3 regions of the Duganella sp. AC237 genome follow, and region 1 is predicted to be linked to each of the others. Evidence: predicted binding sites of a transcription regulator. Region 1 holds the regulator's gene; each other region holds the start of a gene.

Evidence for each region. Region 1 encodes sigma-54, which starts transcription at its own class of promoters, with help from an activator protein. Its sites were predicted from a motif close to TGGCANGNAANCTGCTTT; they were not measured.
Region 2: the regulator sigma-54 is predicted to act here: its motif matches at 3,698-3,715, upstream of AC0IYS_RS12540 (urease accessory protein UreD).
Region 3: the regulator sigma-54 is predicted to act here: its motif matches at 6,661-6,678, upstream of adh (aldehyde dehydrogenase).

What each region holds. Positions count from the first base shown of each region.
Region 1 covers NZ_CEEDEW010000003.1:6,457,400-6,467,075, forward strand. Annotated here, with positions in the region: gene hprK (HPr(Ser) kinase/phosphatase) at 1-823, shown strand, start outside; gene rapZ (RNase adapter RapZ) at 831-1,691, shown strand; gene AC0IYS_RS28485 (enoyl-CoA hydratase/isomerase family protein) at 1,700-2,782, opposite strand; gene hpf (ribosome hibernation-promoting factor, HPF/YfiA family) at 2,937-3,296, opposite strand; gene AC0IYS_RS28495 (RNA polymerase factor sigma-54) at 3,372-4,853, opposite strand; gene lptB (LPS export ABC transporter ATP-binding protein) at 4,863-5,615, opposite strand; gene lptA (lipopolysaccharide transport periplasmic protein LptA) at 5,618-6,211, opposite strand; gene lptC (LPS export ABC transporter periplasmic protein LptC) at 6,241-6,834, opposite strand; gene AC0IYS_RS28515 (KdsC family phosphatase) at 6,847-7,377, opposite strand; gene AC0IYS_RS28520 (KpsF/GutQ family sugar-phosphate isomerase) at 7,377-8,375, opposite strand; gene AC0IYS_RS28525 (monovalent cation:proton antiporter family protein) at 8,504-9,676, shown strand, end outside.
Region 2 covers NZ_CEEDEW010000003.1:2,744,203-2,753,878, forward strand. Annotated here, with positions in the region: gene AC0IYS_RS12525 (EAL domain-containing response regulator) at 1-1,135, shown strand, start outside; gene AC0IYS_RS12530 (DUF885 domain-containing protein) at 1,161-2,942, shown strand; gene AC0IYS_RS12535 (CCDC90 family protein) at 3,011-3,520, opposite strand; gene AC0IYS_RS12540 (urease accessory protein UreD) at 3,747-4,622, shown strand; gene AC0IYS_RS12545 (urease subunit gamma) at 4,639-4,941, shown strand; gene AC0IYS_RS12550 (urease subunit beta) at 5,012-5,338, shown strand; gene ureC (urease subunit alpha) at 5,354-7,060, shown strand; gene ureE (urease accessory protein UreE) at 7,067-7,588, shown strand; gene AC0IYS_RS12565 (urease accessory protein UreF) at 7,610-8,290, shown strand; gene ureG (urease accessory protein UreG) at 8,313-8,942, shown strand; gene AC0IYS_RS12575 (HupE/UreJ family protein) at 9,109-9,663, shown strand; gene AC0IYS_RS12580 (1-acyl-sn-glycerol-3-phosphate acyltransferase) at 9,666-9,676, opposite strand, start outside.
Region 3 covers NZ_CEEDEW010000003.1:492,328-502,003, forward strand. Annotated here, with positions in the region: rRNA gene AC0IYS_RS02520 (23S ribosomal RNA) at 1-2,280, shown strand, start outside; rRNA gene rrf (5S ribosomal RNA) at 2,424-2,536, shown strand; gene AC0IYS_RS02530 (GMC family oxidoreductase N-terminal domain-containing protein) at 2,612-3,892, opposite strand; gene AC0IYS_RS02535 (hypothetical protein) at 4,013-4,300, shown strand; gene AC0IYS_RS02540 (TonB-dependent receptor family protein) at 4,393-6,522, opposite strand; gene adh (aldehyde dehydrogenase) at 6,726-8,246, shown strand; gene AC0IYS_RS02550 (DUF779 domain-containing protein) at 8,249-8,620, shown strand; gene AC0IYS_RS02555 (sigma-54-dependent Fis family transcriptional regulator) at 8,623-9,676, opposite strand, start outside.

The sequences.
Region 1 (9,676 bases):
CGCCTCCGCCGCCGACCAGGTCGGCCACCTGAACACCATCCACCCGGGCCGCATCCAGGTCTTCGGGCACCAGGAAATCAATTACTACCAGCGCTTGAAGGCGCTCACGCGCGCCCACGTCATCGGCGAGCTGATTGCTGGCGGCCCGCCGGCGCTGATCATCGCCCAGGGCCTGGAAACGCCGCCCGACATCCTCGCCATCTGCGACGAAAAAAACATCCCGTTGTTCTCCACTCCGTTACCTGCCGCACAGGTGATCGACTTCCTGCGCGTGTATCTTTCCAAGAAACTGGCGCAACGCATCATCATGCACGGCGTCTTCATGGACGTGCTGGGCGTGGGCGTGCTGATCACCGGCGACTCTGGCCTGGGCAAGAGCGAGCTGGGCCTTGAACTGATTTCGCGCTCGCACGGCCTGGTGGCCGACGACGCGGTGGAGTTTTCGCGCATTGCGCCGAACATGATCGAGGGGCGCTGCCCGGCCCTGCTGCAGAATCTGCTGGAAGTGCGCGGGCTGGGCCTGCTGGACATCAAGGCGATCTTCGGCGAGACCGCGGTGCGCCGCAAGATGCGCCTGAAGCTGATCGTGCATCTGGTGCGCCGTGGCGCGGCGGAGGAGGAAGTGGAGCGGCTGCCATTCCAGTTCCCGACCGAGGACGTGCTGGGACTGCCGATCCGCAAGGTCGTCATTCCCGTCGCGGCCGGCCGCAACATCGCGGTGCTGCTGGAGGCCGCCGTACGCAACACCATTCTGCAATTGCGCGGTATCGACACCTTACAAGAGTTCATGGAGCGTCAGCGACAAGCCATGAGCGGAGATTAAAACCATCATGCGTATCGTCCTCATCACAGGCATCTCCGGCTCCGGCAAATCGGTGGCCTTGAACGTGCTGGAAGACACCGGCCACTATTGCGTCGACAACCTGCCGCCGGCCTTGCTGTCGAACCTGGTCTCGACGTTGGCCGAGGAAGGCTTGCAGGCGTTGGCGGTTGCCGTCGACGCCCGCAGCGCCGAATCGCTGGCCTCGTTGCCGGCCGACGTCAAGCGCCTGCGCGAAGAGGGGCACGACGTCAAGGTCATGTTCCTGACCGCCAACACGCACTCGCTGGTGGCGCGCTTTTCGGAGACGCGCCGCAGCCATCCGCTGTCGCACGAGTTGCGTCCGGGCCAGAATCCTGCCGCGCGCCGCACCTTGATCGAATGCATCATGGAAGAGCGCGAGCGGCTGTCGGCCATCGAGCAGCTGGGCCATGTGGTCGATACGTCGGAGCTGAGCGCCAACAAGCTGCGCGCCTGGGTCAAGGACCTGGTCGCCAGCGAGGGGGCGCCGCTGACCTTGTTCTTCGAGTCGTTCGCCTTCAAGCTGGGGGTGCCGATGGATGCGGACTTCGTGTTCGATGTGCGCGCGCTGCCGAATCCCTACTATGATTTGACGCTGCGCCCGCTGACGGGCCGCGACGCGCCGGTGATCGATTTTCTCGACGCGCAACCGAGCGCGGTGGAAATGATGAACGATATCCGCGGCTTCGTCGAGAAGTGGCTGCCGTTCTTCAAGACCGATAACCGCAGTTATCTGACGGTGGCGCTGGGATGCACCGGCGGGCAGCACCGGTCGGTGTATATGGCGGAGAAACTGGCGGCGTATTTCCACCCGAATGAACGGGTGGTGTTGCGGCACCGCGAGCAGTAGCCTCCAGCTCACAGATGCCGCAGCGGGTGTGCGTGTTCCGGCCACACCGGCTCGAATAGCTGCCGCACCATTTCCTCGGTCACCTCTTCCAACGACGGCGGATTCCATTTCGGCGCGTTGTCCTTGTCGATGACCAGCGCGCGCACGCCTTCGATGACTTCGCCGCGGTCGAACACGCGCCGCACCAGCGCGCGCTCCATGCGCAGACAGCCGGTCATGTCCAGCGCCGCGCCACGTCGGATCAACTCATGCGTCGCGCGCATCATCAACGGCGACCGCCCGGCCATCGCGCGCACCGTTTCGAGCGCGAATGGCGTGGTGTCCGCCTCCAGCGACTTGACGATGGCCGGCACCGGGCCGGCGCCGAAGTGGCGGTCGATGTCGGCGCGGTTCGCCTCCAGCCTGGATACCCCGGCCGCGTCCTTGAACGACTCCGCAAAGGCCGCGATCGCCTCAACCAGCTCGGCGCCCGGCGTGGACTCCAGAATCGCGTCCAGCACCTCCAGTTCATCCGCAGGCACATAGTGATCCGCCAGGCCCGCGTACAGCGCATCGGCCGCCCCTATCGTGACGCCGGTGACGCCGAGGTAACGCCCCAGCCCGCCCGGCGCGCGCGACAGGAAATAGCTGCCGCCCACATCCGGGAACAGGCCGATGTTCACCTCCGGCATCGCCATCCGGGTGCGCTCGGTGACGATGCGCACCCGGCTGTCCGGCCCGGCCTGCGCGATGCCCATGCCCCCGCCCATGACCACGCCGTCCATCAGCGCGATGTACGGTTTCGGATAGCTGTGCACCAGGTGGTTGAGCGAATACTCCTCGGTGAAGAAATCCTCGATCAGCGCGCTGCCGGTTTGCGGCGTGGCGCGGCCGGCGTCGTGGAAGAAGCGGATGTCGCCGCCAGCGCAGAAGGCCTTTTCACTGCTGGAGCGGATGACCACGGCGGCGACGTCGGAATCGTCGCGCCACGCCAGCAACGCCGCCGTGATATCGCGCAGCATCGGCAGGGACAGCGAGTTCAACGCCTTGGGCCGGTCCAAGGTGATGAAGCCGGTGCCGTTGACGATAGCGGTGTGGACCAATTCGCTCATGATGTCGCAACCCGTGAAAAAAAATCTATTCTACCGTCGAAACGGGATAAATGATTTTCATCGAATCGAGAGGAAGTAAAACGCGGGACCGAAAAACGCGGACACAAAAAAGGGCGCCCTTGCGCCCTTTGTTGGATGGTGCCGGAGGCCGTTGTTATAGGGCGGCGGCAGCGGGTTCGTAGCTATCCGGGAGATGCTTGATCGCATCGTGGCCGTGCTGCTGAACTTTGGATTTGTATTTCATGACCTGCCGGTCAAGCTTGTCGACCAGGGTGTCGATCGCGGCGTACAGGTCTTGGGACAGGCTTTCCACGTACACGGTTTTACCCGACATGCGCAGATTGATTTCCGCCTTTTGGCGCTTGGATTTCTCTTTAAGGTTATCTACAGTCAGAATGACAGCAATATCAATAACTTGATCGAAGTGACGAGTGACACGTTCCAGTTTGTTCTGTACGTATTCGCGGATGGCCGCGGTCACTTCGAGATGATGTCCACTGATGGTCAGATTCATACACGCTCCTAAAGATAGATGTCGCTTACGGTCAGTGCCGCGCCCATTGCGGCCGGGCGCACAGTGACCAAGTAACTACAAAGACTTGCGGAGACTGACGGGAGGGATTTTCAACGCTTCGCGATATTTGGCAACAGTGCGTCGCGCAATCACCATGCCTTGTTCCCCCAGCATGTCCGCAATCTTACTGTCGGATAATGGATTTTTAGGGTCTTCAGCTCCTGTCAATTGCACAATGAGTGCCCGTATCGCCGTCGAACTTGCTTCACCGCCCGCTTCGGTGGCGACGTGGCTACCAAAGAAATATTTCAACTCAAACATGCCGTGCGGCGTCAGCATGTACTTTTGAGTCGTCACCCGAGAAATAGTGCTCTCGTGTAAACCCAGTGTATCAGCAATTTCGCGAAGCACAAGGGGGCGCATGGCAACGGCGCCGTGCGAGAAAAAGTTCTTTTGTCTTTCTACTATCGCCTGGGCCACGCGCAGAATGGTGTCGAAGCGCTGGCGCATATTCTTGATCAGCCACTTGGCCTCCTGCAGCTGCGCGCCCATCTGGCCCTCGCCCTTTCCCTGCTTGAGCAGGTTGGCGTACATCGCGTTGACCCGCAGGCGCGGCATGACGTCGTTGTTCAGGCTCACCTGCCAGCCGTTGCGCGCCTTCTTGACGATCACGTCCGGCACCACGTAGTCGGACACGTCGGACGCGAACGCCGAGCCCGGATGCGGATTGCACAGGCGGATGACGGCCTGCGCCTCGCGCAAATCCTCGTCGTCGCACACCAGCGCCTTTTTCAGCTTGTTGAAGTCGCGCTGGGCGAACCACGTCAAATGGTTCTCGACGATGGTCAGCGCCATGCGCCGCGTCACCAGGGCGATGCCCGGCAGGCGCTTGATCTGCAGCGCCAGGCATTCGGAGGCGTTGCGCGCGCCCACGCCCATCGGGTCGAAGCTTTGCAGCATCGACAACGCGGTGCGCAGCTCGTCGATGTCGACTTCCAGTTCCTCCGGCAGGCGCGCGTGGATTTCCTCCAGCGGCTCCTCCAGGTAGCCGTTCTCGTCGAGCGCGTCGATGATCAGCTCGACCAGCGCGCGGTCGCGCATCTCCAGCACCGTCACGCGCATCTGTTCCATCAGGTGCTCGCGCAGGGTGCAGTGGTTCGCTTCCAGTTGCGGACGCGCGTCCTCGTCGTCGGGGGCCTTGCTGCGGCCGGCGTCGCTCCAGTCGACATCGGCCTCGCTGCTGGTACTTTCGGTATCGGCGGCCGGGCCGTCGTAGGTGTCGGCGTCGGCCGGCGCGGGCGCATCCTGCTGGTTCGGCGGGCCTTCGGCGGGCGCTTCGCCGGCCGGCGCCTGCTGGCTGATGGCGCCGTCGGACAGCAGCCGCAGCGAACGGTCGAGCGGGTCGTCCAGGCGCTCGAGCAGGGGATTGTCGGTGAGCAGTTGCTCGAGCTCCTGGTGCAGCTCCAGCGTGGACAGCTGCAGCAGCCGGATCGACTGCTGCAGCTGGGGTGTCAGCGCGAGGTGCTGCGACGTGCGCAGTTGCAATGACTGTTTCATGGGGCGCGATTACATTCTGAAGTGTTCACCCAGGTACACGCGGCGGACCGACTCGTCGGCGATGATATCGTCCGGCCGGCCTGAAGCCAGAACCGAGCCCTGGTTGATGATATATGCGCGGTCGCAGATGCCCAGCGTCTCGCGCACATTGTGATCGGTAATGAGGACGCCGATATTGCGTTCCTTGAGGAAGCGCACGATGCGCTGGATCTCAATGACGGCAATCGGGTCGACCCCGGCGAAAGGTTCGTCCAGCAGCACGAAGCGCGGGTTGGTGGCCAGCGCGCGGGCGATCTCCACGCGGCGGCGCTCGCCGCCGGACAGCGACAGCGCCTGGTTTTCGCGCAGCTTTTCGATTTGCAGATCGGCCAGCAGGGTATTGAGCCGTTCATCGATGGCAGCCTTGGATAAAGGCTTGCCGTCCACTTTCTGGATTTCGAGGACGGCGCGGATATTCTCTTCCACGGTCAGCTTGCGGAACACCGAAGCCTCCTGTGGCAGGTACGACAGGCCGAGCGAGGCGCGGCGGTGGATCGGCAGCGAGGAGATGTCGACGCCGCTGATATCGATGGTGCCGGCGTCCGACGGCACCAGGCCGACGATCATGTAAAAGGAAGTGGTCTTGCCGGCGCCGTTGGGGCCGAGCAGGCCGACCACTTCGCCGCATTCGACCTGCAAGGACACGTCATGCACGACCTGGCGCTTGCCGTAGGTCTTCTGCAGGCCGCGTACGATCAGGGTGCTACCGCATGTTGGCTCCATGCTTATTTCCCCGCCGCTGGATTGGTGGCCGAAGCGGGCTGGGGAGTCTGCTTGGCCGACGGCTGGATCACCATCGTGCTGCGGCCGGCGCCGGGCTTGCTCTCGCCGCTGGCGGTATTTTTCACGGCGAAGAATTCGCGCCGGCTGTCATAGGAGATGAATTCGCCATCGACCTGGCTGGCGGTCTTGCTGCCTTCCAGTTTCTTGATCTGCGCCTTCGAGAACAGCTTGACCAGCTCGGTCTTGCCGTCGTATTCGATGCGGTCGGCGCGGCCATCGACCCACTGGTCGCCGGCGCCGTCGAGCTTCTGGCGGAACGTCGCCTGCACGCCCGGCGCGCCGGTCAGCACCACCAGCTGGTAGCCCTCGGGATCCTCGGTGACGACCGCCTTGGGCGACTTCATCAGCAAAGTGCCGCGGGTCAGCACGACGTTGCCGGTGAAGGTTTTGATCTGCTTGACGTCGTCGGCGTCGAGGTTGTCGAAGGAGATCTCGGTCGGCTTGTTGGAGTCGGCTTTTTCAGCGTGGGCCGCGCCCATCGCGGCCAGCAGCAGCGCGGCCGACAGTATCAGTTTTTTCATCATGGTGTCCTTCATATCTGTCTCTTGTCGTATCTTGTATTGATTTAGCGCGGCGCCTTGGGCGGCATCGTGATCGTTCCGCGTCCGCCCAGTTGCAGCTGGCGCGTGGCGTTATTGGTTTTCATGCCGGTGCCGCTGGAGGTCGTGCTGCCCAGCTTCATCTGCACCGGCGCCTTGGTTTCCATCCGTTCCTCGTCCGGGAACACGGTCAAGGTGCTGGTTTGCAGGCGCATCGCCTCGGCCTTGGGCGAAGCCGGCCGCACCACGTCGACGTTGCCGTTGAGCGTGACACGTGTGTTGTTCTGGTCGACCCGCGCGGTCTCGGCGTGAATCGTCATCGGCGGCTGCTGGCCCGACAGGCTGTTGAGGAACGGCTTGTCGATGTCGGACGAGTCGTCGATCGGGCGGTGCGTCAGCTTGTCGCCGGAGATGATGTAGGCCGGCTTGCCCTCCTTCGTCATGCGCACCAGGCTGAAGCGGTCGATGATGTAGTCCGGTTCGTTGAGGAACTGGTCCGCCTGCTGCTCCTGGCCGGACTGGTTGACAACCTGCACCAGCCAAAAGCTGCCGACGGCGACAAACACGCCGATGATCATCGTCAGCGTGAGCTGCCAGCGATGTGCTGTTCTTTTACGCATGATTACACTCCGTCACACCATGAACTGCGCCAGCACGCGCTCGTACGTGCCCTGCGCGTGCAGCAGCAGTTCGCACACTTCGCGCACCGCGCCGCGGCCGCCCTGCGCCACCGTCACGTGGTGGGCGCGCTCGAGCACTTCCTTGCGTCCGCCCGGCACCGCCACCGCGAAGCCGACCCGCGTCAGGATCGGCAGGTCGACGATGTCGTCGCCGATGAAGCCGACCTGTTCGGCCGTCAGGCCGGTCTTTTCCAGCAGCGCGTTGAACGGCGTCAGCTTGTCGTGGCCGCCCTGGTGCACAAAGCCGATGCCCAGGTCGGCGGCGCGCCTGGCCACCTGCGGGGAGATGCGCGCGCTGATGATGGCGGTCTGCACGCCGGACTCCTGCAGCAACTTGATGCCCAGGCCGTCATATACGTTAAAGGTCTTCAACGCTTCGCCCTCGGCGCCGTAGTGCAGGCTGCCGTCGGTGAGCACGCCGTCGACGTCGAAAATCATCAGTTTGACGCGCGCGGCGCGTTCCACATAAGTCAGCTCGGTCATCAAATCACCTTTGCTCGGGTCAGGTCGTGGATGTGCAGCGCGCCGACCAGCTTGCCGTCGGCGTCGGTCACCAGCATCTGGTTGATGCGGTACTGCTCCATCACGGCCACGGCGTCGACCGCCAGTTTTTCCGGCGAGATGCTGCGCGGATTCGGGTGCATCACGTCGCGGATCACCACCTTGGTGAAGTCCTGGACCTTCTCGATCATGCGGCGCAGGTCGCCGTCGGTGAACACACCGACCGGCTTGCCGTCGGCGTCGACGATGGCGGTCATGCCCATGCCTTTTTGCGTGATCTCCAGCAGCGCGTCGGTCAGTTTGACGTCGGCGCCGACCTTCGGCACGTCGTCGCCGCTGCGCATGACGTCGCGCACGTGCGTCAACAGGCGCCGGCCCAGCGCGCCGCCCGGATGGGAGCGCGCGAAATCTTCTTCGCGGAAGCCGCGCAGGTCCAGCAGCGCGACGGCCAGGGCGTCGCCCAGCGCCAGGGTGACCGTGGTCGACGTCGTCGGCGCCAGATTCATCGGGCAGGCTTCCTTGGCCACGGCCACGTTCAGGTGCACGTCGGCGATGCCGGCCAGGCTCGAGCCGGGCTTGCCGGTCATCGCGATGACCTTGCTGCCCATGCGTTTCACCACCGGCAGGATGGTCATCAGTTCGGCGCTCTCGCCGGAATACGAAATGGCGATGAAGGCGTCGTCGGCGGTGACCATGCCGAGGTCGCCGTGGGCCGCCTCGGCAGGATGCACGAACAGCGCCGGCGTGCCGGTCGAGGCCAGGGTCGCGGCGATCTTGCGGGCGATGTGGCCGGACTTGCCGATGCCCGACACCACCACCCTGCCCTTGCAGTTCAGCAACAGCTCGATGGCCCGCACGACGCTGTCGTCGTCGCCCAGGCGGGCGTTGAGCGCGGCGATGGCGTCGGCCTCGTTTTGCAACGTTTCACTTGCCAACCGCAACGCGTGCCCGGCCGTTTTTGCGTCAAAAGCTTTCAGCATTGTTTTTTCATGGGTTACACTCATACCCAAGTATAGCCGAATTGAGAAAGCAAAAAACTTGCCAGTCAAAACATAACGCCGGGCCTTGGCGACAAACAACTAAATATTATTTTACCGGCTATGTTGAAATGACGTTTTCACCCCTGGAATTGACCCTGATACTGCTCGGCAGCGCCGTATTGGGCGTGGTCGCTTTCCGCATGATGCACCTGCCGCCGATGCTCGGCTACCTGGCCGTCGGCATCCTGATCGGCCCCCACGCGCTGGGCTGGGCGGAGCAAAGCGAGGCGACCCACGGACTGGCCGAGTTCGGCGTGGTGTTCCTGATGTTCTCCATCGGCCTCGAGTTCTCGCTGCCCAAGCTGATGGCCATGCGCGGCATCGTCTTCGGGCTCGGCATGGCGCAGGTGGTGTGCACCATCGGCGCCACCATGCTGTTCGGCTGGACTATCGCCACCCAATTGCCCCCCTCCCTACAAATCAGCTGGCAAGCCTCGTTCGCGCTCGGTGGCGCGCTGGCGATGTCCTCGACCGCCATCGTGGTCAAGATGCTGACCGAGCGGCTTGAGCTTGAAAGCGAACACGGCCGCAAGATCATCGGTATCCTGCTGTTCCAGGATCTGGCCGTGGTGCCGCTGCTGATCCTGATCCCGTCGCTGGGCCAGCGCCCCGACGCGCTGGTCGAGACCCTGGCCTGGGCCGGCGTCAAGGCGGTCATCGTGCTGGCGCTGCTGTTGTTCGTCGGCCACCGGCTCATGCGCGGCTGGTTCACCATCGTCGTCAAGCGCCGCTCGCAGGAGCTGTTCATGCTCAACCTGCTCTTGATCACCTTGGGCGCGGCCTGGATCACCGAGCGCGCCGGGCTGTCGCTCGCGCTGGGCGCCTTCGTGGCCGGCATGCTCATTTCCGAGACCGAATACCGGCACCAGGTGGAGGAGGACATCAAGCCCTTCCGCGACGTGCTGCTGGGGCTGTTCTTCATCACGATCGGCATGCTGTTGAACGTGCGCCTGGTGCTGGAGAACTGGTGGCTGGTGCTGGTGTTGCTGGGCGGCCCGGTGCTGCTCAAGTTCGCGCTGATCGCCGGCCTGGCCAAGCTGTTCGGCTCGTCGGACGGCGTCTCGATGCGCACCGGCCTGGCGCTGGCGCAGGCCGGCGAGTTCGGCTTCGTGCTGCTCAACCTGGCCGGCGGCAGCAAGCTGATGGACCCGTTCATCATCCAGGTGGTGCTGGCGTCGATGGTGCTGTCGATGCTGGTGGCGCCGTTGATCATCGCCAAATCGGACCAGATCGTCATGAAG
Region 2 (9,676 bases), 3.7 Mb from region 1:
CGACAAGGCGCTGCAGGTGATCTCGCGCTTCCTGACCGATTGCGTGCGCGATGGCGACACCGTGACCCGCCAGGGCGGCGACGAGTTCCAGATCATCGTCGCCGACGACGCCCAGTTGAGCGCGACGATGCCGATGGCGCAAAAGATCCTGGCCGGCCTGCGCAAGGAGCTGGTGATCGACGGCCAGCAGATCACCGTCACCTCCAGCATCGGCATCGCCGTCAGCCTGACCGACGGCGACAGCTTCGATGAATTGCTGCGTAACGCCGACACGGCGCTGTTCCGCGCCAAGGAGATCGGCCGCGACAACTACGCCTTCTTCACCGAGCGCATGGACGCCGAGATCCGCGACAAGCTGGCGATCCAGAGCCAACTGCGCGGCGCCATCGCCCGCAACGAGTTCGAGGTCCACTACCAGCCGCAAATGTGCCTCAAAAGCGGCGTGATGGCCGGCGCCGAGGCGCTGCTGCGCTGGAACAACGCGGTACTGGGCCGGGTGCCGCCGAACCGCTTCATCCCGCTGGCCGAGGAGTATGGCCTGGTCAATTCGATCGGCGAGTGGGTGCTCGAAAGCGTGTGCGCGCAAATCAAGGTGTGGCAGGACCAGGGGCTGGGCGACATCAAGGTGGCGGTCAACCTGGCCGCCGGGCAGTTCGCCAACGACGCCACCGTGCCGTACGTGGAAAGCACCTTGCGCAAATACGGCATCGCGCCGGCCTGCCTGGGCCTGGAGATCACCGAAGGCACGGTGATGGGCGATCCGAACAAGGCGGTGGCGGCGCTGCGCAAGCTCAAGGACATCGGCGTGAGCATCTCGCTCGACGACTTCGGCACCGGCTATTCCAGCCTCAGTTACCTCAAACGATTCCCGATCGACGTGCTCAAGATCGACAAATCGTTCGTCGACGACGTCACCACCAGCGCCAACGACGCGGCGATTGCGCTGTCGGTGATCTCGCTGGCGCACAACCTGAACATGCGCGTGATCGCCGAGGGTGTGGAGACGCGCGAGCAGGTGCGTTTCCTGACCGAGCGTGGATGCGACGAGATGCAGGGCTATTTTTTCAGTCCGCCGCTCAATGGCGAGGCTTTTACCGCGCTGCTGCGCGAACGACGCAATTTGCTGGACATGTAATCAACCCTTCCCCCACTGGAGCTCTATGGAAAAGAAGTTCGGCGCCGTCATCGCTGGCGCATGCATGGTCTTATCTCTCAACGCGGCCGCAGCCACCACCGCCCAGGCGCCCGCCGCCAAAGCCGGTCACGCCGACGCCCAGTTCAAAAACATCTACACGCAAGAGTGGACCTGGCGCCTGGGTCAGAAGATGGAGGAGGGCGAAGACGACGAAAAGGGCGGCACGACGACACTGCCCCGCATCGATCCGGCCACCCAGCAAAAGCGCCTGGCCTACTGGCAGGACGTGATGAAAAAGCTCGACGGCATCAAGCAGGACAAGCTGTCGGCCGAGGAATTGATCAACTACCAGGTCTACAAGGCGCAGATCGCGGCCCTGATCGACGCCCAGAAATTCCGCGAGTATGAAAAGCCGCTCAACGCCGATACGGCCTTCTGGTCCAACATGGCGGGCGCCGCGCGCAACACGCTGACCAAGGAAAAGGAATACCAGGACTACATCAAGCAGCTGTCGGACGTGCCGCGCTACTTCAACGACCAGATTGTGAACATGCGGGCCGGGATGGCGCGCGGCTTCACGCCGCCGAAGGTCACGCTGATCGGCCGCGACGGCTCCATCACCTCGGTGACCGAAGCCAAGACGCCGCAGGACACGGTGTTCTACCTGCCGTTCAAGGCCATGCCGGCGACCATCCCGGCGGCGCGGCAGGAAGAAATGCGGGCGGAGGGCGTGAAGGCCATCGAAACTTACGTGCTGCCGTCGTACCGCAATCTGCTCAAATTCATGCGCGACGAGTATGTGCCGAAGTCGCGCGAGGACCTGGCGGCGGAGAATCTGCCGGACGGTAAGGCCTATTACCAGTCGAAGATCGTCGAATTCACCACCACCACGATGAGCGCCGACGAGATCCACCAGATCGGCGTGAGCGAAATGGCCAAGATCCGCGCCGAGATGCTCGACGTGATCAAGCAGACCGGCTTCGAGGGCGACCTGCCCGCCTTCCTGCAGTTCCTTCGCACCGATTCGCGCTTCTACGCCAAGACGCCGGAGGAGCTGCTGATGCGCTCCGCATGGGTGGCGAAGAAGTTCGACGCCAAGGTGGGCCAGTACTTCGGCTACCTGCCGCGCCGCCGCTTCGCCGTGATTCCGGTGCCGGACGACCAGGCGCCGTTCTACACGTCGGGGCGCGGTGGGCCTGGCGTTTATCTGGTCAATACCTACAACCTGCCGTCGCGCGCCTTGTACAGCATGCCGGCGCTGACCTTGCACGAATCGGCGCCGGGCCACGCCTTCCAGATGCCGGTGGCGATGGAGCAGAAGGGCCGTCCGGCCTTCCGCAACGCTTATATTTCGGCGTATGGCGAGGGCTGGGCGCTGTATAGCGAGCGGTTGGGCGTTGAGATGGGGATGTACGAAACGCCGTATGAGGTGTTCGGCATGCTCAGTTACCAGGCTTGGAGGGCTTCGCGACTGGTGGTCGATACGGGTATCCACAGCAAGGGCTGGACGCGGAAGCAGGCGCAGGATTATTTGAAGGCTAATACGGCGCTGTCGGAGCACGAGATCGAGACGGAGGTGGACCGGTATATTTCGTGGCCTGGCCAGGCGCTGTCCTACTATCTGGGCGAGATGAGCATCATCAACGCGCGCAAGAAGGCCGAGGCGGCGCTGGGATCGAAGTTCGATATCCGGGCTTTCCACGACACGGTGCTGCAACTGGGTTCGGTGCCGCTGCCGGTGCTGGAAGCGCGGATCGATTTGTTCATCAAGGAAGGTGGCAAGAGTCCTTATCCCAATCTGGATTAGGCATTGTCGACGGCTCTTAGATGGCGGATTACGCTGCGCTAATCCGCCCTACGTGTTTTAGATTTTGGCTAGTTGGCAAACAGCTTGAGTAGGGAGGGCAGCAACTGCGCGATGAAGATCGCGCTGACCACCCACTGGATAATCGAAGTCTTCGCTTCAGCAATATCAGCCTTGGTCGCGGCACGCAATTCTGCAATATCGGCTTTGCTCGCACTCCTTAACTCTGCGATATCAGCTTTGGTGGCGTAGCCTAACTCTGCGATATCAGCCTTGGTGGCGTAGCCTAACTCTGCAATATCAGCCTTGGTCGCGCTCCTTAACTCTGCAAAATCGGCTTTGGTCGCGTGCCTCAACTCTGCAATATCGGCCTTGGTGACGTGCCTCAACTCTGCCAGGTCCGCTTTGGTTGCGCCGTTGGCTACAATCACCGCGACATCAAGTTTGATGGTAGTGAGGTCTGCTTCGATATTTTCGACGCGCTTTTCCATATCCCCGTCATAGGGCGGCTCGCCACCGCCCGCAACTTCGCTGGCTTTCGGTTCATTTCGACGTTTGTCGGGTAAGGGCTGGCTGTTCATTTTCCCGCCTCCGGCTAGATGAGTGTTAGATCCATCTCATCGCAAAAAATTCCCCCCGGTGTTCGAACGTCGATACCAAGCGATTATTCTACCGCTCACCATGCGCACCAACTCGGTGCGATTGAACCAAGTTGGTGCGTTAAGTCCACCTGCCACGGTGTGCTAGTTGGGTTCTGCTGGCACATACCTTGCATACGACAGACATTATTTAGAAAACCCCTAAGTCATGCCTGATTGCACCGCACCTTCCGACCTCGCCGCCTGCGTCGCCCACGCCGCCTGGCAGGCACGTCTCACGCTCGGATTCGCGGACGACGGCGGCACCACGCGGCTGTTCAATAACATCCACTATGGGCCTCTGCGCGTGCAGAAGGCGCTGTACCCCGAAGACGCCAAGGTGTGCCACGCGATCGTGGTTCATCCACCGGGCGGCGTGGTCGGCGGCGACCAGCTCGCGATCGATATCGGCGTCGGCGACCGCGCCCACGCCTTCATCACCACGCCCGGCGCCGCCAAGTGGTACAAGGCCAATGGCAAGGTCTCCCGCCAGACCGTCCACCTGCACCTGAACGAGGGCGCCGCGCTCGAATGGCTGCCACAGGAAACCATCTTTTTTGATACCGCTAACGTGGTGCTGGAACAGCACGTGGAGCTGGCCGCCGGCGCCACCTTCATCGGCTGCGAAATCCTGTGCATGGGCCGTCGCGGTTCCGGCGAGGTATTCAACACCGGTACCGTCACGCAGCGCAGCAGCATCCGCCGCGACGGCAAATTGATCTGGTGGGAGCAGGGCGCGATGGTCGGCGGTCGTCTCGGCAGTCCGCTGGCGCTGAATGGTCACACCGTCTGCGCGACCTTGATCGCCGCCGGAAAACCGCTGCCGGCCGCCGTGCTGGCCGAGCTGCTGTCCAACATCCGCGCCGACATCGCCGCCGACGGCGACCACGCCTTCGGCATCACCCATACCAAGGGCGTGCTGGTGGCGCGTCATCTGGGCGACGACAGCGAAACCGCGCGCCGCCTCATGCTCACCGTGTGGCGCCGGGTGCGCCCGCATCTGCTGGAACGCGAGGCCGTCACGCCGCGCATCTGGCAAACCTGATACTGGAACCCCGAACATGGATCTGACACCAAGAGAAAAAGACAAGCTGCTGATTTTCACCGCCGGCATCGTGGCCGAGCGCCGTCTCGCGCGCGGCCTGAAACTGAATTATCCGGAGGCGATCGCGTTGATCACCTGCGCCATCATGGAGGGCGCGCGCGACGGCAAGTCGGTGGCCCAGCTGATGGCCGACGGCACCCGGATACTGACGCGCGACCAGGTCATGGAAGGGATACCGGAGATGATCCCGGACATCCAGGTGGAAGCCACTTTCCCCGACGGCAGCAAGCTGGTCACCGTGCACAACCCGATACCCTGAACCGCATCATGAATACCCATTTACGTTCCAACCCGAACCACCCCACGACACCTTTTTCAAGGAGATCACTATGATACCCGGTGAATATCTGCTCACGGAGGGCGAGATCGGCCTCAATGAGGGCCGCGAAACCGAGAGCGTGGTGGTGACCAACCAGGGCGACCGGCCGGTGCAGGTCGGCTCGCATTTCCACTTCTTCGAGGTGAACACGGAGCTCAAGTTCGAACGCTGGAAGGCTTACGGACGGCGCCTGAACATCGCCGCCGGCACCGCCGTGCGCTTCGAGCCGGGGCAACAGCGCACCGTCGAACTGGTGAAGCTGGGTGGGGACCAGAAGGTCTACGGCTTCAATGGAAAAGTGATGGGCAAGCTGGATACCAATCCACCGAAAAGCTAATAATAAAAGGCTAACATGGCTACAATCTCGCGCCGCGCCTACTCGGAAATGTTCGGTCCCACCAAAGGGGACCGCGTCCGTCTGGCAGACACCGAACTGTTTATCGAAATCGAGCACGATTACGCCATCTACGGCGAAGAAGTCAAATTTGGCGGCGGCAAAGTGATCCGCGACGGCATGGGTCAGTCGCAGCGCGTGCGTTCCGATCCGTTGGTGATGGACACGGTCATCACCAACGCGATCATCATCGACCACTGGGGCATCGTCAAAGCCGATATCGGCATCAAGGACGGCATGATCGCCGCCATCGGCAAGGCCGGCAACCCGGACATCCAGCCCGGCGTGACGATGATCATCGCCGGCGCCACCGAGATCATCGCCGGCGAAGGCAAAATCGTCACCGCCGGCGGCGTCGACACCCACATCCACTTTATCTGCCCGCAGCAGATCGAGGAAGCCTTGATGAGCGGTGTGACGACGATGATCGGCGGCGGCACCGGGCCGTCGGCCGGCACCTCCGCCACCACCTGCACTCCGGGGCCGTGGCACCTGCATTCGATGCTGGGGGCGGCCGACGCCTTTCCAATGAATCTGGGCTTTCTCGGCAAGGGCAACGTCAGCCTGCCGGAGCCGCTGGAGGAGCAGGTGCGGGCCGGCGCCATCGGCCTCAAACTGCATGAGGACTGGGGCAGCACGCCAGCCGCCATCGACAACTGCCTGAGCGTGGCCGACAAGATGGATATCCAGGTGGCGATCCACAGCGACACGCTCAACGAGGGCGGTTATCTGGCGGATACGATCGCCGCGTTCAAGGACCGCACCATCCACACCTTCCACACGGAAGGAGCGGGCGGCGGCCACGCGCCGGACATCATTGCCGCCGTCGGCGAGGGCAATGTGCTGCCGTCGTCGACCAATCCAACCCGCCCGTTCACGGTCAACACGCTCGACGAACACCTGGACATGCTGATGGTCTGCCACCACCTGGACGCGGCGATCGCCGAGGACGTGGCCTTCGCCGAGTCGCGCATCCGCCGCGAAACCATCGCCGCCGAGGACATCCTGCACGACATCGGCGCCATCTCGATGATGTCGTCGGACTCGCAGGCCATGGGCCGCGTCGGTGAAGTCATCATGCGCACCTGGCAGACGGCGCACAAGATGAAGGTGCAGCGCGGACCGCTGGCGCCGGATTCCTCGCGCAACGACAACTTCCGCGTCAAGCGCTACGTCGCCAAGTACACCATCAATCCGGCCATCACGCACGGCATCGCGCACGCAGTGGGCTCGGTGGAAGTCGGCAAGATCGCCGACCTGGTGCTGTGGAAGCCGGCCTTCTTCGGCGTCAAGCCGTCGACGATACTCAAGGGCGGCATGATCGCCGCCGCGCAGATGGGCGACCCGAACGCGTCGATTCCGACGCCACAACCGGTGCACTACCGGATGATGTTCGGCGCCTTCGGTGGCGGGTTGAAAAAGTCGTTCACCTTCGTCTCGCAGGCGGCGTTCGACGACGGCATAGGCGACAAGCTTAAACTGAATAAAACCCTCATCGTCGCCAAGGACATGCGCGCGCTGCGCAAACACCACATGATCCATAACGGCGCCACGCCGAAGATGGAAGTCGATCCCGAAACCTACGAAGTGCGCGCCGACGGCGAGCTGCTGGTCTGCGAAGCGGCCTCCGAGCTGCCGATGGCGCAGCGTTACTTCCTGTTCTAGACACTTATGCTGACCCTCCATACCAAACTTTCAGCGGCCGACCACGCGGCCGCCAACATCGCCGCGCAGCTGGTGCTGCCCTACGAATTGCGCGAGAAATGCCGCCTGCGCGCCACGCTGGACACCGGCGAGGATGTCGCCGTCTTCACCGTGCGCGGCACGGTGCTGCGCGACGGCGACCTGCTGACCGGCGAGGACAAGCGCGTCGTCAAGGTGGTGGCCGCGCCGGAGCCGACCTACAAGGTCACCTGCGCCGACGCCCACACCTTGCTGCGCTGCGCCTTCCATCTCGGTAACCGCCACACCCAGGCGCAAGTTGGCGACGGCTTCCTGCGCATCCGCGCCGACGCGGTGCTCAAGGAGATGCTGGCCGGCCTGGGCGCCAAGGTCGAGGAGGAGCAGGCCGCCTTCGAGCCGGAATCGGGCGCCTATGGCGGCGGTCACGCGCATCACGACGACGGCGGCCATCATCCGCTGGCGCCGATCCCGCTGCGCCAGAAAATTCACCGCCCCAGCGATCCGAAGTGAGCCGACGGTGAGTCCATTCTGATGCAGGCGTCCGCGTTACTCAATCTGCTGCAATTCGCCAGTCCGGCCCTACCGATCGGCGCGTACAGCTATTCGCAAGGGCTGGAGGCGGCGCTTGAAAACGGCATGGTCACCAACGCCGAGCAGGCGCGCGCCTGGATACTGCGTCACCTGCACGAGGTGGTGGCGCAGTGGGAAGCGCCGGTCGGCTGGCGGCTGATGCAAGCCTGGTCGCGCCGCGACTGGGCGGCGGTCGCCGAGTGGAGCGAGCGTTTTATCGCTTCGCGCGACAGCGCCGAATTCCGCGCCGAGACCATCCAGATGGGGTATTCGCTGACCAAGCTGGTCGCCGAACTGGGTATCGTCGACGCCGAGATGCTGGCGCACCTGCAAGGCGAGCCGGAAGTGGCGTTGCCGACCGCCTTCGCCTGCGCCGTGGCGGCGCTGGAGATCCCCCACGACGCCGCGCTGCTGGCGATGCTGTTCGCGTGGGCCGAGAATCAGGTGCTGGTGTGCGTCAAATCCGTGCCGCTGGGGCAGGTGGCCGGCCAGCGCATGTTGCTCTCGCTGCGAGACGATATCGAGGCGGCGGCGCGTTACGCGCAAACCGTTTCCGACGACGATATGTGCAATTGGGCGCCGGGATTGTCGCTGCTGTCGATGCGGCACGAGGTGCAGTACAGCCGTCTTTATAGATCATAACCAGATAAACAATATAAAACATATGAATACTTCCAATCCTTTACGCGTCGGCATCGGTGGCCCTGTCGGCTCGGGCAAAACCGCCTTGTGCGAAATGCTTTGCAAAGGCATGCGCGACCAGTTCGACATGGCCGTCATCACCAATGACATCTACACCAAGGAGGACATGGAGATCCTGCTGCGCGCCGATGCGTTGCCGGCCGAGCGGCTGATGGGCGTGGAGACCGGCGGCTGTCCGCACACGGCCATCCGCGAGGATGCCTCGATCAATCTGGAGGCGATCGCCCGCATGCAGGCGGATTTTCCGAACCTGGACCTGATACTGGTCGAATCGGGCGGCGACAACCTGGCCGCCACCTTCAGCCCGGAGCTGTCGGATTTGACGATTTACGTGATCGACGTTGCCGGCGGCGAGAAAATTCCACGCAAGGGTGGTCCCGGCATCACCCGCTCCGATCTGCTGATCATCAACAAGACCGATCTGGCCCCGCACGTGGGCGCGGATCTGGATGTGATGGCGCGGGACGCCAAGCAGCAGCGCGGCGCGCGTCCATTCATTTTCACCAATCTGCGCAGCGGCGACGGCGTTGGCGCCGTCATCGATTTCATCCGGGAGCAGGGATTGTTGGGACAAACTCCGCACGCCGCGTAACCAGGCAACGGGAAAACAGCATAACCACAAAGACACGTAGGGCGGATTAGGCGGAACGCCGTAATCCGCCATCTTTGAGCCGCCGACGGCGCATGCATTGGCGGATTACGCTGCGCTAATCCGCCCTACGTGTATCTTCGAAACGCATACTTAAACAGGAGATCGCATGTCTAATAAATCGGTACTCGCCATTGCGCTGGCGCTGGCCAGCACCGCCGCCGCCGCCCACCCTCAAGCTGGCGGCGCGCATATCCACGGTTTCTTCGAAGGCTTCGCCCACCCCTTCACCGGGATCGATCACTTGCTGGCGATGCTTGCCGTCGGCATCTGGAGCGCGCGCCAGTCAAACGCCAAATGGCTGCCGGCGACCTTCATCGGCATGGTACTGGCGGGCGTGCTGACCGGCGTGGCCGGCGTCACGATACCCGGCCTGGAAACCGGCATCGCGTTGACGGTGGCTACGATGGGTGTGTTGATCGCGGTGGCGGCGCGCCTGCCGTCGGCGGTTGGCGTCACGATGGTGGGCGTGTTCGCGGTCTTGCATGGCAACGCGCACGGCCACGAGCTGCCCGCCGCAACCAGCGCCTTTGGCATGTTGGTGGCGACCACGATATTGGTTTATGGCGGGCGGACGCTGGGCCGCATCAGCCCCGCGCTGGCGGTGAAGGTCAGCGGCGCGGTGATCGCCGCCGCCGGCGTGATGCTGGCGGCATCAGTGTAAAGCTACTCGCGCG
Region 3 (9,676 bases), 6.0 Mb from region 1:
GGCAAGGTTAACCATATAGGGAAGCCGTAGAGAAATCGAGTCCGAACAGGGCGATAGTCGCTGGGTGTAGACCCGAAACCAAGTGATCTACTCATGGCCAGGATGAAGGTGCGGTAACACGCACTGGAGGTCCGAACCCACTAATGTTGAAAAATTAGGGGATGAGCTGTGGGTAGGGGTGAAAGGCTAAACAAACTTGGAAATAGCTGGTTCTCTCCGAAAACTATTTAGGTAGTGCCTCAAGTATCACCATCGGGGGTAGAGCACTGTTATGGCTAGGGGGTCATCGCGACTTACCAAACCATTGCAAACTCCGAATACCGATGAGTGCGAGCTTGGGAGACAGACGTCGGGTGCTAACGTCCGGCGTCAAGAGGGAAACAACCCAGACCGCCAGCTAAGGTCCCAAAGATTGGCTAAGTGGAAAACGAAGTGGGAAGGCTAAAACAGTCAGGATGTTGGCTTAGAAGCAGCCATCATTTAAAGAAAGCGTAATAGCTCACTGATCGAGTCGTCCTGCGCGGAAGATGTAACGGGGCTAAGCCAGTCACCGAAGCTGCGGATATCCGTAAGGATATGGTAGGAGAGCGTTCTGTAAGCCTGCGAAGGTGTCTTGTAAAGGATGCTGGAGGTATCAGAAGTGCGAATGCTGACATGAGTAGCGATAATGGGGGTGAAAAGCCCCCACGCCGTAAGCCCAAGGTTTCCTGTTCAACGTTCATCGGAGCAGGGTGAGTCGGCCCCTAAGGCGAGGCAGAGATGCGTAGCTGATGGGAAGCAGGTTAATATTCCTGCACCGTCGTATGATGCGATGGGGGGACGGATCGCGGAAGGTTGTCCAACTGTTGGAATAGTTGGTTGCTGCTTCATAGAAGGCGCTTAGGCAAATCCGGGCGCGTAATTCAAGGGAGTGGGACGAGAGACTTCGGTCTCGAAGCAATCGGAAGTGGTTCCAAGAAAAGCCTCTAAGCTTCAGTCATACGAGACCGTACCGCAAACCGACACAGGTGGGCGAGATGAGTATTCTAAGGCGCTTGAGAGAACTCGGGAGAAGGAACTCGGCAAATTGGTACCGTAACTTCGGGAAAAGGTACGCCCTTGTAGCTTGGCTGATTTACTTCAGTAGGGTGAACGGGTTGCAATAAACTGGTGGCTGCGACTGTTTAATAAAAACACAGCACTCTGCAAACACGAAAGTGGACGTATAGGGTGTGACGCCTGCCCGGTGCTGGAAGATTAAATGATGGGGTGCAAGCTCTTGATTGAAGTCCCAGTAAACGGCGGCCGTAACTATAACGGTCCTAAGGTAGCGAAATTCCTTGTCGGGTAAGTTCCGACCTGCACGAATGGCGTAACGATGGCCACACTGTCTCCTCCCGAGACTCAGCGAAGTTGAAGTGTTTGTGATGATGCAATCTACCCGCGGCTAGACGGAAAGACCCCATGAACCTTTACTGTAGCTTTGCATTGGACTTTGAATCAATCTGTGTAGGATAGGTGGGAGGCTTTGAAGCGGGGACGCCAGTTCTCGTGGAGCCAACCTTGAAATACCACCCTGGTTCATTTGAGGTTCTAACCTTGGCCCGTTATCCGGGTCGGGGACAGTGCATGGTAGGCAGTTTGACTGGGGCGGTCTCCTCCTAAAGTGTAACGGAGGAGTTCGAAGGTACGCTAGGTACGGTCGGACATCGTGCTAATAGTGCAATGGCATAAGCGTGCTTAACTGCGAGACTGACAAGTCGAGCAGGTACGAAAGTAGGACATAGTGATCCGGTGGTTCTGTATGGAAGGGCCATCGCTCAACGGATAAAAGGTACTCTGGGGATAACAGGCTGATTCCTCCCAAGAGTTCATATCGACGGGGGAGTTTGGCACCTCGATGTCGGCTCATCACATCCTGGGGCTGTAGCCGGTCCCAAGGGTATGGCTGTTCGCCATTTAAAGTGGTACGTGAGCTGGGTTTAAAACGTCGTGAGACAGTTTGGTCCCTATCTGCCGTGGGCGTTGGAAATTTGAAGGGGGCTGCTCCTAGTACGAGAGGACCGGAGTGGACAGACCTCTGGTGTACCGGTTGTCACGCCAGTGGCATTGCCGGGTAGCTAAGTCTGGAAGAGATAACCGCTGAAAGCATCTAAGCGGGAAACTTGCCTTAAGATGAGATTTCCCAGAGCCTTGAGCTCTTTGAAGGGTCGTTCGAGACCAGGACGTTGATAGGTCAGGTGTGGAAGTGCAGTAATGCATTAAGCTAACTGATACTAATTGCCCGTACGGCTTGTCCCTATAACCTTAGCAGGTTATGGTGAATAAGAAGTGCGTTGAGCGTTCGTTGATACACAACTTCATTACCCAGTATTGAGATACTGATTACTTACTACTTCCAGATTCAGGGCGACGCAATGCGCGCAGCCCGGTACAAGTCAATGCCTGATGACCATAGCAAGTTGGTCCCACCCCTTCCCATCCCGAACAGGACCGTGAAACAACTCTGCGCCGATGATAGTGCTGCAACCAGTGTGAAAGTAGGTTATCGTCAGGCTAGTTATATAGAAAAACCCCCATCCGCCTAAACGCGCTCAAGATCGCGTTTAGTGCAGGTGGGGGTTTTTTGCGTTTATAAACTCATTCCCAACCGCTTCCCAAGGCAAAGCAACGTCAACGTCGGCGGCAATCCCCACGGTCCGGGAATCACCGACGCATCACAAACAAACAGATTCCGCGTAGTCGTTTGCAAATTACCGTCCACCACATCGCCTATACGCAAACTCCCTCCGGGATGCGCGGCGAAATGCCAGCTTTTAAAGATCTTTTTCGCCCCCGCCGCGCGTAGAATCTCGCGCGCCATGCCAACCCCGGACGCCAACTTCGCCCGATCCCCAGCGGTCAGCGACTTATCCACCCATCGCGGCCCGACACCTCCGCCAATATCGTCGCGTATCTTCACCATCAAAGTCAGCGTTCGCGAGTGCGACATCAACCGGTCGAGCCGCCCGACCTGCGCCGCAAACGCCTGATACATCGGCTTCGGCAAAGTCATATCCGCCAGCGCGATCCCTTGCTCGTGCAAATACATCCCTGCCGCCATCGGCACTTCGGCGCCGCCGTCGATATCATCCACGACACCCATGACCGCGATCACCGGATCGCTGAAGAAAGCGCTGCTTTCCGCGTGCAGGCCAGAGCGATGCAGCAAACGCGGACTACCGATGCCGCCTCCGGCCAACACCACGTTCGCGCCAAATGCCTCGTGCATTTCACCAGCACGCCGATATCGCACGCCGACGGCACGGCCTTTCTCCACAATCACTTGTTCCACTTTGGCTTCGTCGAGCAGCACCGCGCCGAGCTGGACGGCCTCGTCGATGAAATCGCGCGCTGTCCACTTGGCGCCGAACGGGCAACCATAGACGCAACGCCAGCAACCGGTGCGGCAAGATTGTGGACGAATCAGTTTATCGAGCTTGCGCCACCCCAGCTTGCGCGCCAGGGCGCCTTGCTGGATGCGTTTGGCCATCGGGCCGATCAACTCGTCCGGCAGTGGTGCCATTGGCAATTCCGCGCGTAGCGATTCCAGCGCCGGCGCCAGATCGATGCCGTGGGCGGCGAACATGGACAACGGAGGCGGCGCGGCAGTGGCGAAATTGATGGTGGTGGTGCCGCCGGCCGCGATGCCGCTGACCAGCAGCGAAGCGTCGCGATGGATGAAAGCGCCTTTACCGGGAACGGCGGCGATGCCCGCCATTTGCGACAGTGTCCCTTGCAGCGGTGCGGCGCTCCCCTGTTCCAGTATCAGTACGCGTAATTGCCTGCGCGCCAGTTCTCGCGCGACGCTGGCGCCGCCGGGTCCGCTGCCGACAACGATCGCGTCATACGTCTGGGCTACTTGCTGGTTCATGGGGATATTCCTATATGAGGCGTTCACCTTAGCGCATTTCGGGCTCGCTTGCGCAAACACAGAACCCGTTTGCGTCAGCGGGTCACTATCCTGATTCCACAACTTTGCAGGAGCGTTGACATGAGCGATACCAGCGAGCACAACAGAATGGCCGAAAAATTGACCGGACCGGTTTCAGCGATATTGGATAAGCATCGCGCGACCATCATGCCCATGTTGGGCGGGGGCTCGGGATCGATCACGCAGGCGGCGCTGCGCAATGATGAGGCGGTGCGCAAGGTTGCGGGGTATTGTTATTTGATGCTGCCGGGGTTGGTGAGGCTGGCGGTGAAGGAGCCGGTGTTTGTCGATTTTGTGTTGAACAATCGGGAGCGGTTGCTGGATAAGTTGGTGGAGAAGGCCGCGTAATTTTCGGACGTCGCGGGCGGAGCATGCATGGCGGATTACGGCGTTGCCTAATCCGCCCTACGTGTCTCCGTGGTTTTTGAATTTCCCTGTCGTTAGAATTGGTATTGCGCGCTTGCGCCGACCAACCAGTTGCGTTGCGGGGCTGCTTCATAATAGCGCTTGTTGGTGTCGCCGACGATCACCGAGCCGACGTAGTTTTTATCCAGCAGGTTATTCAGCCGCACGAATTGTTTGAAGCGCCAGCCTCGCCACTGCTGCTTGGCGCTGACCCGCGCATTCAATATGCCGTAGCCTGGCGCCGGCTGATCGACGTTCCCATCGTCCGCGTAGATCTTGCTGCTGGCGATCGCTTCCAGGCCGGCGCCATAACGGTCGCCGGCATCCTTCCACGCCACTTCCGCGTAGGCGTTGGCGTTTGGCACGCCGGGCAGGCGGCTGCCTTCCAGCACCGCGCCATAGCTTTGATCGTAGATCGCTCGCAGGCTCGTCAGCGCGACGCGCGTGCTCAAACCATCGCGCCATGACGAGTCGAGCGACACTTCCAAACCCTGCCGCAAGGTCTTGCTGGCGTTGCGATAGCTGGTGCGGCCGCCGCCGCTGCTGTCGACCACCACCTCATCCGTCGTGCGGACCTGGAATACGGCGGCGTTAATGCTGGTGCGCTCGTCCAGTTTGCTCTTGATGCCCGCTTCCAGATGCGTGCTCTTGGCCGGCTGCAGGCCGAAGTTGAAGCCGCCGCCGGTGCCCGAGTAGAACAGTTCGTTGAGCGTCGGCGTTTCGAAACCGCGCGCGGCGCTGGCGTAGACGTTGAGCATCGGCGACACGCGGTACAGCACGCCCAGCACGGGCGTGGTGTGGCTGTACTCCAGGCTGCCGCTGTCGTTGCCATTGCTCAGGAATCGGTCGTCCACGGAAATCTTCACGGTGCTGCGGCGCAGGCCCGCGCTCAGCATCCAGGGACCTGATTGCCATTCGGCCTGCACATACGGATCGAGATTGGAGACCTTGTCCTGCTCGTCGCGGCGCAGCGCGCCCTTCACGCCCAGCTGGGCGCCGATGAAGTTCTCATAGCCCTCGCGGCCATCGGTGGAGCGGCCGTATTCCACGCCGACCGTCGTACTCAACTTGCCGCCGGCCAGCTGGCTGACGTGCATCCAGCTCAGGTCGGTGCCGTAGAAGTCGCGGTCGAAATTCACCACGCCGCCCGAGTGCGTCGGCGGCGCCTGGAAGCCACGCGAAAACGCCTGGTACTGGATGACTTCGCGATTGCCGCCGTAGGCCGTCACGCGCAGCCGGTCCTGGCCGAAGCGTTGCTCCCATGTCGCGCCAACCTGCGTGTGGTCGATGCTCTTGCGGGTGTTGTAGCGGTCGGCCACCGTGCGCTTCGGCACCTGGGTATCGGTGGCGTCGGTTTCGCCAGCGCGCGGGTCGCGCTGATAGGTGGCCCAAGTCACGCCCAAGGGATCTTGCGTGTCGTCCTGGCGCAGCGCGTTGGCGACGATGGTCAGCTTGGCGTTTTCCATTGGCTGCACGGTCAGCTTGGCAAACGCCTGGTCGCGCGTGGCGGCGCTGTGTGCGCGGTAGCCGTCGGTTTCGAAGCGGGAAGCGTCAAGCACGTAGCCGACACCGGCTTGCTTGCCCTGCGCGTTGACGTCGGCCTTGCGGGTGCCGTAGCTGCCGGCGGTGAGATTGGTTTCGATGGTGGGCGCGCCTTCGCCGTCGCGCGTGAACATCTGGATCACGCCGCCGGAGTGGTTGCCGTAAATGGCGGAGAACGGACCGCGCAATACTTCGATGCGTTCCGCCATGTCGAGATTGAAGGTGGCGGCCTGGCCTTGGCCATCGGGCATGCTGGCCGGAATGCCGTCGGCGATCAGCCGCACGCCGCGCACGCCGAAGGTCGATCGGGCGCCGAAGCCGCGCGACGAGATCTGCAAGTCCTGCGCATAGTTCTGGCGGTTCTGCGCCACCAGGCCGGGTACCGCCGCCAGCGCCTCGGAAGCGTTCACCCGCGCCTGCGATTCATGGATGCGCGCGGCGTCGACGACGTCGATCGCGGCGGGCATGTCGAAGACGGTGTGGCCGACGCGCGTGGCGCTGACAACAACGACCTCGACCGGCGCGTCTGCATTGTCCGCGTTGTCGGCGGCTGTGGCCAGGCTGGAAGCACCAAGCGCAAACAGCGCGGCGACGGCATTAAGTTGAATTGGGGAACGCTTCATGTTTTCTCCGAGTGGGCAGCCTGCAATATACCTGCCCGGCGCAAAAAGTGCGTCGCGGTTGCTCCAGCGGTGTGTCAAAACTGAACACTTTTACAGACGCGCAACGGGGAAATCCCCGGACCTGCCCGTCGAGGCGGCTGGCACGGTGTTTGCGAAAGAAAGATGGTCACCACACCACATCACCACAGCAGAAAGAGGACGACATGAATCTCGCAGACATCAGCAAACTGGGCGTAGCCAATCCATTCAAGCCACGGTACGACAACTACATCGGCGGCAAGTTCGTCGCGCCGGTCAAGGGCGAATATTTCGGCAACATCACGCCGATCACCGGCCAGGTGTTTTGCGAAGTGGCGCGCTCGACCGCTGAAGACATCGAGTTGGCGCTCGACGCCGCGCACGCCGCCAAGGAAGCCTGGGGCAAGACCTCGCAGACCGAACGCGCCAACATCCTCAACAAGATCGCCGACCGCATGGAGGCGAACCTGGCCTTGATCGCCACCGCCGAGACCATTGACAACGGCAAGCCGATCCGTGAGACCACCGCCGCCGACATTCCGCTGGCGATCGACCATTTCCGTTACTTCGCCGGCTGCATCCGCGCGCAGGAGGGTTCGGTGGCGCAGATCGATTCGGAAACCTACGCCTATCACTTCCATGAGCCGCTCGGGGTGGTCGGCCAGATCATTCCGTGGAACTTCCCGATCCTGATGGCGGTGTGGAAGCTGGCGCCCGCGTTGGCGGCAGGCAATTGCGTGGTGTTGAAACCGGCCGAGCAGACGCCGGCGTCGATCATGGTGCTGCTGGAAATCATCGCCGATCTGTTGCCGCCTGGCGTGTTGAACGTGGTCAACGGATTCGGGCTGGAAGCGGGCAAGCCGCTGGCGTCGAACAAGCGCATCTCCAAGATCGCTTTCACCGGTGAAACCGGCACCGGCCGCCTGATCATGCAATACGCCGCGCAGAACCTGATTCCGGTGACCCTGGAGCTGGGCGGCAAGTCGCCGAACATCTTCTTCGCCGATGTGATGGACGCCGACGACGCCTTCTTCGACAAGTGCCTGGAAGGGTTCGCCATGTTCGCGCTGAACCAGGGCGAGGTGTGCACCTGCCCGTCGCGCGTGCTGATCCAGGAATCGATCTACGAGAAATTCATTGAGCGCGCGCTGGCCCGCGTGGCCGCGATCAAGCAGGGCAATCCGCTCGACGCCTCCACCATGCTCGGCGCGCAGGCGTCGCAGGAGCAGCTGGAAAAAATTATGTCGTACATCGACATTGGCAAGCAGGAGGGCGCCGAGCTGCTGGCCGGCGGCGAGCGCAACATGCAGGGCGGCGACATGAAGGATGGCTACTATGTGCGTCCGACCGTGTTCAAGGGCGACAACAAGATGCGCATTTTCCAGGAGGAGATTTTCGGGCCGGTGGTGTCGGTCACGACCTTCAAGGACGAGGCCGACGCGCTGCGCATCGCCAACGACACGCTGTACGGGCTGGGCGCGGGGCTGTGGACGCGCGACGGTTCGCGCGCCTTCCGTGTCGGCCGCGCGATCCAGGCCGGCCGTGTCTGGACCAATTGCTACCACCTGTATCCGGCACATGCCGCGTTCGGTGGCTACAAGCAATCGGGCATCGGCCGCGAGAATCACAAGATGATGCTGGACCACTATCAGCAGACCAAGAACTTGCTGGTCAGCTATAGCCCCAACGCCTTGGGCTTCTTCTGACCATGGGCGCGGCCATCGCCCGTGTCACGGCCACGCCGGCGGCGCTCGAGCTGATCGCCGCGCTGGGCGACCGGCACGGGCCGCTGATGTTCTTCCAGTCCGGCGGCTGCTGCGACGGCAGCACACCGATGTGCTACCAGGCGGGCGAGTTCAACATCAGCGATACGGACGTGTTTCTGGGTGAACTGGATGGCACGCCGTTCTACATGGGGTGCGAGCAGTTCGCCTATTGGGAGCATACGCAGCTGATCATCGACGTCGTCGCCGGCAATGGCGGCATGTTCTCGCTCGACAACGGCACCGGCAAGCGCTTCCTGACGCGCTCGCGCTTGTTCAGCGACGAGGAGGTGTCGCTGTTGAAGCAACAGCCGTAGCGCTATTTGAGGTTCGGCACCTTACGGTAAATCGTGTTGCGCGAAATGCCGAGGGCGCGCGCGGCGGCGGAAACATTGCCGCCGTGCGCCGCCAACGCCTTGTTGATGGCGTGAATCTCCATCTCTCCCAGGTTGGCATCGGCGCCGTTGCCGCGCTGCTGTGGCGCCTGCTCGCCATCCTCTTCAATATCGTCCAGAAAGTCGTCGGGCATATGGCGCAGGCAGATCTCCTGTTCATCGCCGGCCATGACCACCGCCGTGCGCAGCAGGTTGGTCAACTGCCGAAAATTCCCCGGCCAGCGGTGGCGCCGGAACAGCCGAAGGATTTCCTCCGAAACACGATAGCGGCCACTCTCCGCCTCGGTCGCGAGAATCTTCTTGACCACGCTCTCCAGATCGGTCCGATCACGCAGCGGCGGCAGCTTGACCACCAGCCCGTTCAGCCGGTAATACAAGTCCTCGCGGAACAAACCTTTGGCGATGCGTTCGCGCAGATTGTGATTGGTCGCGCAGATCAGTTCCACATTGACCGGTATCGACTTGTCGCTGCCGAGCGGCGTGACCACGCGCTCCTGTAGTACGCGCAGCAACCTCGCCTGCAGGCTGTACGGCATGTCGCCGATCTCGTCGAGGAACAGCGTGCCGCCGTTAGCCTGCAATATCTTGCCGACAGCGCCTTTTTTGCGCGCGCCGGTGAAGGCGCCATCCTCATAGCCGAACAGTTCCGACTCGATCAGCGTCTCCGGGATCGACGCGCAGTTGACCGCCACGAAAGGGCTCATCGCACGCGGCGAATCGTTATGGATCGCTTGGGCCAGCAACTCCTTGCCGGTGCCGGTCTCGCCCATGATCATGATGGGAATGTCGTGGCCCAGCACGCGCGTGACCTTGTCGATCACCAACTCGAGTTGGGGATCGCCGGTGCGCAGGTAGCGCAGGCCGGACAGGCGGCGTTTGGCCGCCGCAGCCTGGGTGGCGCTGGGCCGCTCGGCGCGTTCCGTTTTGTCGTGCGTCAGCGATTGCTGGAATACACCGTTGCTCAGCCGAAGCTGGGCG